DNA from 3 places in the Stenotrophomonas sp. YJH_SMC_14-1 genome. Region 1 is predicted to be linked to each of the others. Evidence: predicted binding sites of a transcription regulator. Region 1 holds the regulator's gene; each other region holds the start of a gene.
What was found. The regulator FliA, encoded in region 1, starts transcription of late flagellar genes. The targets are predictions, from matches to a motif close to TAAAGTTTNNCNNNCNNNGGCCGATAA.
Positions count from the first base shown of each region.

Region 1 (3,273 bases):
GGCCATGCAGATCCCGCTGGAGACCGAAGCCCATCGTGGCCGCGGCCTGATGCTGGGGCTGATCTCGCGCAAGCTGCCGATCGCCCCGGTCGACCCGCTGGAAGAAGGCGGCGTGATCGCCCTGGTCGGCCCGACCGGCGCCGGCAAGACCACCACCATCGCCAAGCTGGCCTCGCGCTTCGCCGAGAAGCATGCGCCGCGCGATGTGGCCCTGGTGACCACCGACACCACCCGCATCGGCGCCCGCGAGCAGCTGTACGGCTACGGCCGCCAGCTCGGCATCGCGGTGCACGAGGCCAACAGCGGCACCGACCTGGACCAGCTGCTGGAACGCCTGAAGGACTACAAGCTGGTGCTGATCGACACCGCCGGCCTGGGCCCGCGCGACCGCGCGCTGGCCGCGCAGCTGCAGTGGCTGCGCGCCGCCCGCCAGGTACGCACCCTGCTGGTGCTGCCGGCCAACACCAGCTTCGGCGACATGGACGAGGTGGTCCGCCGCTTCGGCGCCGCCAACCTGCAGGGCCTGGTGTTGAGCAAGCTGGACGAGACCGGCCGCTTCGGCAACGCCCTGTCAGTGGCCGTGGACCACGCCCTGCCGATCACCTGGGTGACCGATGGCCAGGACGTTCCGGAGGACCTGCACCGGGCCAGTGCGGCCAATCTCGTACTTCGCCTTGAAGATTTGCGCCGCGCGGCCGATATGCCCTGCAACCCGGAGTTGAACCATGCCGTCGCGTGAGTACGCCAAGCTGACCAAGACCTTCCCGCTGTCGGCCACCCGCAGCGAGCCGCTCGGCCCTGTGCGCACCATTGCCGTCACTGGCGGCAAGGGCGGCGTGGGCAAGACGAATGTGTCCGCCAACCTGGCGGTGGCACTGGCCGGCATGGGCAAGCGCACGCTGCTGCTGGACGCCGACCTGGGCCTGGCCAACATCGACGTGATCCTGGGGCTGAACCCGACCTTCACGCTGGCCGACCTGGTCGCCGGCCGCTGCTCGCTGGACGACGTCATCGTCGAAGGCCCGAACGGCGTGCTGGTGGTGCCGGCCGCGTCCGGCCGCCGGCACATGGCCGAGCTGGCCCCGGCCGAGCACGTCGGCCTGGTCAACGTGTTCTCCGAGCTGGAACGCGAACTGGACATCATGGTGGTGGACACCGCCGCCGGCATCACCGACGGCGTGCTGACCTTCTGCCAGGCCGCGCAGGACACCGTGGTGGTGGTATGTGACGAGCCGGCCTCGATCACCGACGCCTACGCGCTGATCAAGGTGCTGTCGCGCGAACGCGGCGTGGACCGCATCCAGGTAGTGGCCAACATGGTGCGCGACCCCAACGAGGGCCGCGTGCTGTACGAAAAGCTGACCCGCGTCTGCGAGAAGTTCCTCGCCGATGTCTCGCTGAACTACCTGGGCTGCGTGCCGCAGGACGACTGGCTGCGCCTGTCGGTGCAGCGCCAGCAGCCGGTGGTGAAGGCCTACCCGTCCAGCCCGGCCGCGCTGGCGATCACCGAGATCGCGCGTCGCACCGCACGCTGGCAGGCGCCGACCGAACCGCGTGGCGGCGTCGAGTTCTTCCTCGAGCGCATCCTCAAGCAGCGCGGGGTGGCCGCATGAAAGGCGCAGCCCAGTACAGGGAAGTCCAGCGCTCGGCGGCCAACGAGGTCATCGCCCAGCATTCGGACCTGGTGCGGCGCATCGCCCACCACCTGGCCGCGCGGTTGCCGGCCAGCGTTGAAGTGGACGACCTGATCCAGGCCGGCATGATGGGCCTGATCGAAGCGTCGCGCAGCTACGACGCCGACCAGGGCGCCTCGTTCGAGACCTATGCCTCGATCCGCATCCGCGGTTCGATGATCGACGAGATCCGCCGTGGCGACTGGGTGCCGCGCTCGGTGCACCGCCGTGCCCGCGATGCCGCCGCCACCATCCGCCGCCTGGAACAGAGCAGCGGCCGCGCCGCCAGCGCCACCGAGGTGGCCGCCGCGATGGAGATGCCGCTGCCCGAATACCTGCGGTTGATGGAGGACGCCGCACGTGGCCAGGTGCTGAGCCTGGAGTCGCGCATCGAGGACCAGGGCGAGCTGGACACCGTCGCCCAAGGCGGCCCGACCCCGCAGCAGGTGCTGGAGCGGGGTGAATTCGGCCGCGAGCTGGGCAAGGCCATCGGCCACCTGCCCGAGCGCGAACAGCTGGTGCTCTCGCTCTACTACGAGCAGGAACTGAACCTGAAGGAGATCGGCGCGGTGCTCGGCGTGAGCGAGTCGCGGGTCTGCCAGATCCACGGCCAGGCGGTGCTGCGCCTGCGTGGCCGGCTCAAGATTTTCGAGGCGGCGGACGCCGGCCTGGAAGAATGAACATGCCCGAGGCGGCTGCCCCCGGCCGCCCGGAATGAACAACAAAGGAACTCTGCTTTGAACAAGAACATGCGCATCCTGATCGTCGATGACTTCTCGACCATGCGTCGGATCGTCAAGAACCTGCTGGGCGATCTGGGCTTCACCAATACCGCCGAAGCCGAGGACGGGCATGCCGCGCTGTCGCTGCTGCAGAGCCAGCCGTTCGATTTCGTGGTCACCGACTGGAACATGCCGGTGATGACCGGCATCGAGCTGCTGAAGGCGATCCGTGCCGATGCCAAGCTGAAGACCCTGCCAGTGCTGATGGTCACCGCCGAAGCCAAGCGCGAACAGATCATCGAAGCCGCCCAGAACGGCGTGAACGGCTACATCATCAAGCCGTTCACTGCGCAGACGCTGGAAGAGAAGCTCGGCAAGATCTTCGAACGCCTGGCGGCCAGCGCCTGATGGATACCACGGTCGACAAGAGCGCCCTCGCCCTGCGCCTGCAGGAAGCCCTGGACGCACTCGAGTCCGGTGACGAGGCCGCCTGGCGGCAGCGCATCGACGGACTGGTCGCGCTGCGTACGCAGCCGATGATGAGCGGCCTCTCGCGGCTGGCCCGCGAGCTGGGGCAGGCACTGGGTGAGCTGCCGACCGTGCCCAGCGAGGCCGGTGAGCTGGACGACGCCTGCGCACGCCTGGACCACGTGGTGGCCATGACCGAACAGGCCACGCACCGCACCCTGGACCTGGCCGAGGAATGCCGCAGCCTGACCGAACAGCTGCGTGCTGAAGGCCTGCAGCCGGGCCAGGACGCGCAGCTCGAGCGCATCCGCCACAACCTGACCGAGATCGCCCTGACCCAGAGCTACCAGGACCTGACCGGGCAGATCATCCGTCGCGTGGTCGGCATCGTCCGCCGCGTGCACGAGGGC
Region 1 is NZ_JCAFVK010000015.1:27,894-31,166, forward strand. It holds gene flhF (flagellar biosynthesis GTPase FlhF) at 1-739, shown strand, start outside; gene AC5P9P_RS20055 (MinD/ParA family ATP-binding protein) at 726-1,613, shown strand; gene AC5P9P_RS20060 (RNA polymerase sigma factor FliA) at 1,610-2,353, shown strand; gene cheY (chemotaxis response regulator CheY) at 2,411-2,803, shown strand; gene AC5P9P_RS20070 (protein phosphatase CheZ) at 2,803-3,273, shown strand, end outside.

Region 2 (3,273 bases), on a different contig from region 1:
CGTGCCAGCGAGGCCGGCGCACAGGGCTTCCTGCTCAAGGACGCCGCACCCGCAGACCTGCGCGAGGCGATCGAGCGCGTCGCCGCAGGTGAAACCCTGCTGCTGCCGGTCAGCACCGAGCCGGTACGCGCCCGCTACCGCTTCCACGATGAAGCACCGCCCACCGATACCTTCGGGGAACGCGAGGTGGCGATCCTGCGCTTGCTGGCCGGTGGCTACAGCAACAAGGAGATCGCGCGCAGCCTGTTCCTGGCCGAGGGCACGGTGAAGAACTACGTGTCCGCCATACTCGACAAGCTGGGCACCCGCGATCGCACCCGTGCGGTGCTGAAGGCGATTACCCTGCGCATCATCTGAGTGGACCGAGCAAGGAGTGCCAGTGAACCCGATCCTGCATGTGGAAATCCCGGCCAGTGACCTGGACCGTGCCATCACGTTCTACCAGCGGTGGCTGCAGGTCGCGGTGGACGAACCTGTGGTGCTGCACGACTGCCGGATGGCCTACCTGCCGTTCTCCGATGAGGCCGCCGGTGCCAGCATTGCGCTGGTGCTCGGCGCGGACTACCGGCCTTCCGAACAGGGGGCGCGCGTCTACATCGGCGTCGATGACCTGGATGCGAGCCTGGAGCGAGCACTGCAAGCGGGCGCCGAGCTGTGCTTCGGACCCGCCGATGCGGGCGACTGGCGCGTGGCCGAGATCCGCGACAGCGAAGGCAACCGCATTGCGCTGCAGGCGCGCGCAGCTCTGTAGAGCCGGGACCACGCTCGGCTGCTGTTGGCCCAGCCGCTCCAGCTCAGCCGAGCATGGGCTCGGCCCTACAAGGTCGCGGCGCGCGAGCGCTGCAGCCAGTCATTGATGGCCGGGTCCAGTCGCGGGTCGTCCGGTAGCTGCATGCCGAAGCGCTGTTGCAGCACGGCACGAACATCACCCACATCATGCAGCGGGCGCTTGTCCGGTGCCTGCCCGGGGCGATACTCGGTGTAGTTGCCGCTGCCGATGGTGCGGCGCCAGTCCGGCCCGGTCAGCGACGCGCGCAGCTGCCCGGGGAAACTGGAATCGGGATGGGTGCATACGTACCAGTTGCCCACCACGTTGTCGATCGGTGCCGGCGCCTGCAGGTCGAACCGATACATCGCCCGCCAACCATCGTTGGACTCGGCCGACAGCACGAAATCACCGTCGTCGGGCAGGCGCTGCAGCAGATAGCGTTCGTGCGGCGTGGCCTGCGGCTGCGGATCATGCAGGCGCAGCGGCACGGTCGGGGTCAGGCTGCCGAAACCGGCATCCACCAGCCAGTCGCCGCTGTCTACGTTCACGCGCAGCAGCAGGTGGGTACGCGCGGTCAGTTCGCCGTCCTGGGCGGCCAGCAGTACCCGCGCGCTCAATGGCTGCGCATCGAAGCCCAATGCCTGCAGCAGCGCCAGCAACCCGCCATTGAGTTCGAAGCAGTAACCACCGCGGCGCTCGTCGAGCAGCTTGCGCTGCACGCTGTTCAGGTCGATCGGCACCGCATCGCGCAGCAGGCAGCTGAGGGTCTCGAAGGGCAGCAGTGCGTTGTGGCGCTGCTGCAGCAGGGTCAGGCCGGCCAGAGTCCGCGGTGGCGGCGCATCCAGCTGCAGGCGCTGCAGGTAGCGGGGGACATCGAGCGTCGTCATGGAGACACCGGGCGGGGGAGGGATGTCCACTGTGCTCCCCCAACCGGGGTTGAGGTCAAGCGCGGCGGCCGTGTCATGCCTCCGTCGCCTGCACCCGGTACAAAGGCCGCGTCCACCAGCGATGGGGGGACGCAGACGAAGAAGGCGCTAAAGTTGTCCTGAGTCAGGCCGATACAGGTGCGTCTTTTCGCCTGGAGTCTGTCATGTCGGCCGTTGTCCCCCACCTCCGGTCCCTGCGCACGCGCCTTGCTGCGTTGCACTCGGCGTCCCCCGGGCTGCTGCGCTGGCTGCAGCCACATCGGCTCAGCGTGGCCAACAAGCTCAAGGCCACACTGTGGATCTGCGGCCTGGGCCTGGTGGCGATCGCTGCTGTCTACGCCTGGACTGGCCGTGCCAACGCACTGGCTGCGCGCAGCCAGGCCAGCTACCAGCGCGGCAGCGATCTGGCTGCCAGCCTGTCCACGCGGGTGGCCGAAGCGCGTCGCCTGCAGACCCAGTATGCACGCAGTTTCGATGATGCCGACCGCGCGCAGCTGTTGGCCACGCAGAAGGCGTTGCAGACCGATCTGCAGGCGCTGCGCGCGATGCCGATGGATGCTGGCCGGCGCAAGGCCCTGCAGGCGCTGACCGAAGCCGCCGACGCGTTCTCGCAGGGTGTGGCCGCCCTGTTCGAACGGGTCGACGAGATGGGCCGTGGTGATGCCGGCCTCGCTGCGCAGCTGCAGCAGGCCGCCGACACCCTGCAGCCGCAGGTGGATGTGCAGCAGCGGCCCGCGCTGGCGCTGTCCCTGCAGACGATGCGAAGGCAGGAGGCACTGCTGCTGCTCGACGGTGATTCCACCCACGCCGACCGCGCCAGCGAGGAGAAGCTGCCGTTCGACCTCGCGCTGGCGGGCCTGCCTGCGGATGTGCAGGACACCCTGCGCACCGGGATGGAGGCGTATCAGGCCGCACTGCTGGGGTATACCGCTGCCCGCGTCGGCCTGGATGTGGAAGCGCAGTCGCTGCTGGATACCGCCACGGGCGTAGCGCCGGCGTTGGCCGCATTCCAGCAGGCACAGGTGGCGGCGCTGGCCGGGGCGCAGGCACGCCAGCAGGCCGGCGCGCGCACCATGAGCGTGCTGTTCGCACTGACCCTGCTGCTGGTGGCCGGCGTGCTGATCACCAGCCTGGTGCTGGTGCTGCGTGCGGTGCGCCAGCCGATCCAGGACACCCTGCGTTTCGCCAGCGACATCGCCGACGACCGCCTCGACACCACCCTGCGGGTCTACAACGCCAACGATGAAATCGGCCAGCTGGCCCAGCGCCTGGTCGACATGCAGCAGCGCCTGCGCGCGCGCATCGAGACCGAGCGTGCGGTGGCCCGCGGCAACACCCGCGTGCGCCAGGCATTGGACAGCGCACAGGCCGGCTTGATGGTGATCGATGCCGAAGGCCTGGTGGCGTACGCCAATCCGGCGCTGCTGGAGCAGCTTGCACTCCGGCTTGAAGATCTGGTGGGGAGCGATGCGGTACGCCTGCATCCGGCACTGGCCAGCCTGGCTGGCGTGCGCCAGCGCGAGGAGCGCGAGATCGGTCATGCCGGTGTCCGCTACCAGTTGATCGCCAATGCCATCA
Region 2 is NZ_JCAFVK010000011.1:37,335-40,607, reverse strand. It holds gene AC5P9P_RS18540 (response regulator transcription factor) at 1-357, shown strand, start outside; gene AC5P9P_RS18535 (VOC family protein) at 380-751, shown strand; gene AC5P9P_RS18530 (arylamine N-acetyltransferase family protein) at 817-1,656, opposite strand; gene AC5P9P_RS18525 (methyl-accepting chemotaxis protein) at 1,860-3,273, shown strand, end outside.
Region 2: AC5P9P_RS18525 (methyl-accepting chemotaxis protein) is a predicted target of FliA. The motif match lies at 1,805-1,831, and genes of this name have one in related genera.

Region 3 (3,273 bases), on a different contig from region 1:
CCACGCACGATGCCGGTCAGCTGCGCGGTGGTGGTGTTGGCGTCGTCACGCATGCGGGCGAACACACCGTCGTACTCGCCGTCCATGCGTGCAGTCAGGTCGCCGTGCGAGATCGCACGCAGCACATCGGAGACATCAGCAATGCTGGCCTGCGAACTGGCCATCATGCCGTTGAGATGCTCGACCATCGCCTTGAACTGGAACTGGAACGCAGCGGCATCGCCACGCATGCTGAAATCACCGGCGCGCGCGGCCCGGGCCAGTGCATCGATCTGCGCGTTGATCGCCATCAGGCTCTGCTTCACTGCGGCCAGGGTGCGGGTCAGCGTACCCTTCTCGCCCGGGTAGTCCGGCAGGTCGCGGCTGAGGTCACCGATGGCGTAGCGCTGCATCACTTCGGCCATCAGCAGTTCCACCTGCACGTGCGATTCGACCAGGCTGTTGGTGGCCTGCACCATGCGGCCGAAATCACCGGGGAAGGCGCTGGCGTCCATGCGGTAACGGATCGCACCCGCCTCGTGCTGTTCGGCCATCTGCAGCTGCGCGCCGATCGCCGCCTGCACACTCTGGCGCACGCTGGCCATCGCCTCGCCCAACTGGGTCAGTTCGTCACGGCCGCCGAGGCGGAACTCCTGATCCAGCTGGCCCCTGGACAGGCGCTCGGCCAGGTTCACCGCGCGGGCCAGCGGGCCGGTCAGGCTGCGGCCGATCATCACCGAGGCGGCGATGCCGACCAGCAGTGCAACGCCGCCCAGCACCAGCAACTGCAGCAGGCTGCGCTCGCCCAAGCGGATCGCCTCGGCGGCCGCCTCACGGCTTTCCTTCTCTTCGAAGTCCACGCCATCGGACAGCGCCTTGTTCCAGCCGTTGGCGGCTTCCTGCACCGGGCCCAGGGTCAGCGCCACGGCGCCCGGGTAGTCGCCCTGCTCCATCAGTTCGCTGGTCTGCTTGTTGAGCGGACGCGCGATGGCACGCTTGGCGGCGATGGTCTCGGCAATGGCCTTGCCCTCGGCGTCGCTGGGCAGCGCCTGGTAGGCCGTCCAACTGGCCTCATAGCGCTTGACCAGATCGGCGATGCGCTGCTCATCATGGCCACGGTCATCGCCCTGGCGGATCAGCATCTCGCGGCGAACGACCATCATCTGGTTGTTGGCATCGAGCATCTGCGAGAGCAGGCGCACCTTGGCCACGCTGACATCGACCACCTGCTGCATCGCGCGCTTCTGCACGACACTGGCGGTGGCGCCGGTGGCCACCACGGCCGCAACCAACAGCAGCAACAGGCCAAAGCCCAGCCCAAGACGCCAGGCAACCCTGACATTCCTCAAGTAGTTCATCGGTACATCCAAAACGGGGGGATGTGGCGTTATCGGCGGCCCGCCAGGCAATCTTGATCGCCAACCGCCAATGGCGTGGGGCACCATTCACCTTGGTGAGCCCTTGGCCGGCGGCACCCGCGCGGGGACGGTCGCGCAACGACCCGACTGCTCATGCAGACGTCAGATCTCTTTCACGGTGGCTCGGCGCGGCCTGCAGGCAAGGTGGTGGCGTCATCTGCTGGAGTTCCCAATGCCATTACCCGTGTACCGATCCACCCTGCTCGCTCTCTCGCTACTGGCATCGCCGGCGTTCGCGCAGGCACCGCCCCCTGGACTGCCCGCCCCCATCGCCGAGAAGGCCGGACCGGACACCGCAGCACGTTCCGCCCTGCATGCCCAGGTGCTGCTGGACCGTGCGAATTTCTCGCCCGGCCAGATCGACGGTGAAGTGGGCAGCAACCAGCGGCGCGCGGTGTCGGGTTTCCAGGCGGCGCACGGCCTGACCGTCACCGGTGAACTGGACGACGCGACCTGGCAGGCCCTGCAGGCTGATACGGTCACCCCCTTGGCCAGCTACACGCTGACCAGCGAGGATGTCGCCGGGCCGTTCCAGGCGGTGCCGAAGGGCCCCGCCGCACAGGCCAAACTGAAATCGCTGGGCTTCAACAACGTCGAAGAGTCGCTGGGCGAACGCTTCCACGCATCCCCTGAGCTGTTGAAGCTGCTCAATCCGGGCGTGGATCTGAGCAAGGCGGGCAACCGCATCCAGGTGCCCAATATCGCACCATCGCCGCTACCGAAGGCGGCCAAGGTGGTCGTCGACAAGTCCGATTCCAGCCTGCAGTTGCTGGATGCGCAGGGCAAGGTGATCGCTCAGGTGCCGGTTTCCTCCGGCAGCCAGCACGATCCGCTGCCGATCGGCGAATGGAAGATCCTGGGCGTGTATCGCGACCCGCCGTTTCACTACAACCCCAAGCTGTTCTGGGATGCGCGCAAGGGCGAAAAGAAGGCGACACTGCCGCCGGGCCCGAACAATCCAGTCGGCCGGGTCTGGATCGATCTGTCGAAGCCACACTACGGCCTGCATGGCACGCCCGAGCCCGGCCATGTCGGCAAGACCGAGTCACATGGCTGCGTGCGCATGACCAACTGGGATGCGCTGCGCGTGGCCGATGCGGTGGATACCTCCGTCCCCGTGGTGATGCAGGAGTGAGCCGATGCGTCTTTCGCAGCTGATCGTAGTGGGCGTTCTGCTGGGACTGGGGGCCGGCTGGTGGCTGCGCCGCGATGCAGGCGAGCCGGTAGCCGCCTCGCTGCCGGAAGCACAACCGGCAGCAGCTGTGGCGCCGGCCAAGGGATCCCTAGCGCCGCTCGACACGGCCCCTGCCCCCGCCGCCACCGCACCGTCAGCCGCGCGGGCTGCGGATGCGCCGTCCGGTCTGCTGCTGCCGGTACAGGGCGTCCTGGCCTCCCAGCTGCGCGACACGTTCACCGATGCGCGCAGCGAAGGCCGCGTGCACGATGCCATCGACATCATGGCCGATGCCGGTACGCCGGTGCTGGCAGTGGCCGATGGCACGGTGGAAAAACTGTTCGACAGCGAGCGCGGTGGCCTGACGATCTACCAGTTCGAGCCCAGCGGACGCTGGTGCTACTACTACGCGCACCTGCAGCGCTATGCCGATGGCCTGACCGAAAAGCAGGTGATCAGACGCGGGGAGGTGATCGGTTACGTGGGCAGTACCGGCAACGCCAGCCCTGAGGCCCCGCACCTGCATTTCGAGGTGCACGTGCTGGGACCGGAGAAGCAGTGGTGGAAGGGGGAATCGATCAATCCGTACCCACTGCTGAATCCGCCTGCTTCGAAGCCCGGTGCTGCCAGCGCCGCAAGGTGAACGTGAACACCGCCAAGGCAGCCCCTGGAATCAACAGGAGCAGTGCCGCCACTTTCCAG
Region 3 is NZ_JCAFVK010000002.1:598,258-601,530, forward strand. It holds gene AC5P9P_RS07755 (methyl-accepting chemotaxis protein) at 1-1,337, opposite strand, end outside; gene AC5P9P_RS07760 (L,D-transpeptidase family protein) at 1,570-2,532, shown strand; gene AC5P9P_RS07765 (M23 family metallopeptidase) at 2,537-3,214, shown strand; gene AC5P9P_RS07770 (hypothetical protein) at 3,150-3,273, opposite strand, start outside.
Region 3: AC5P9P_RS07755 (methyl-accepting chemotaxis protein) is a predicted target of FliA. The motif match lies at 1,367-1,393, and genes of this name have one in related genera.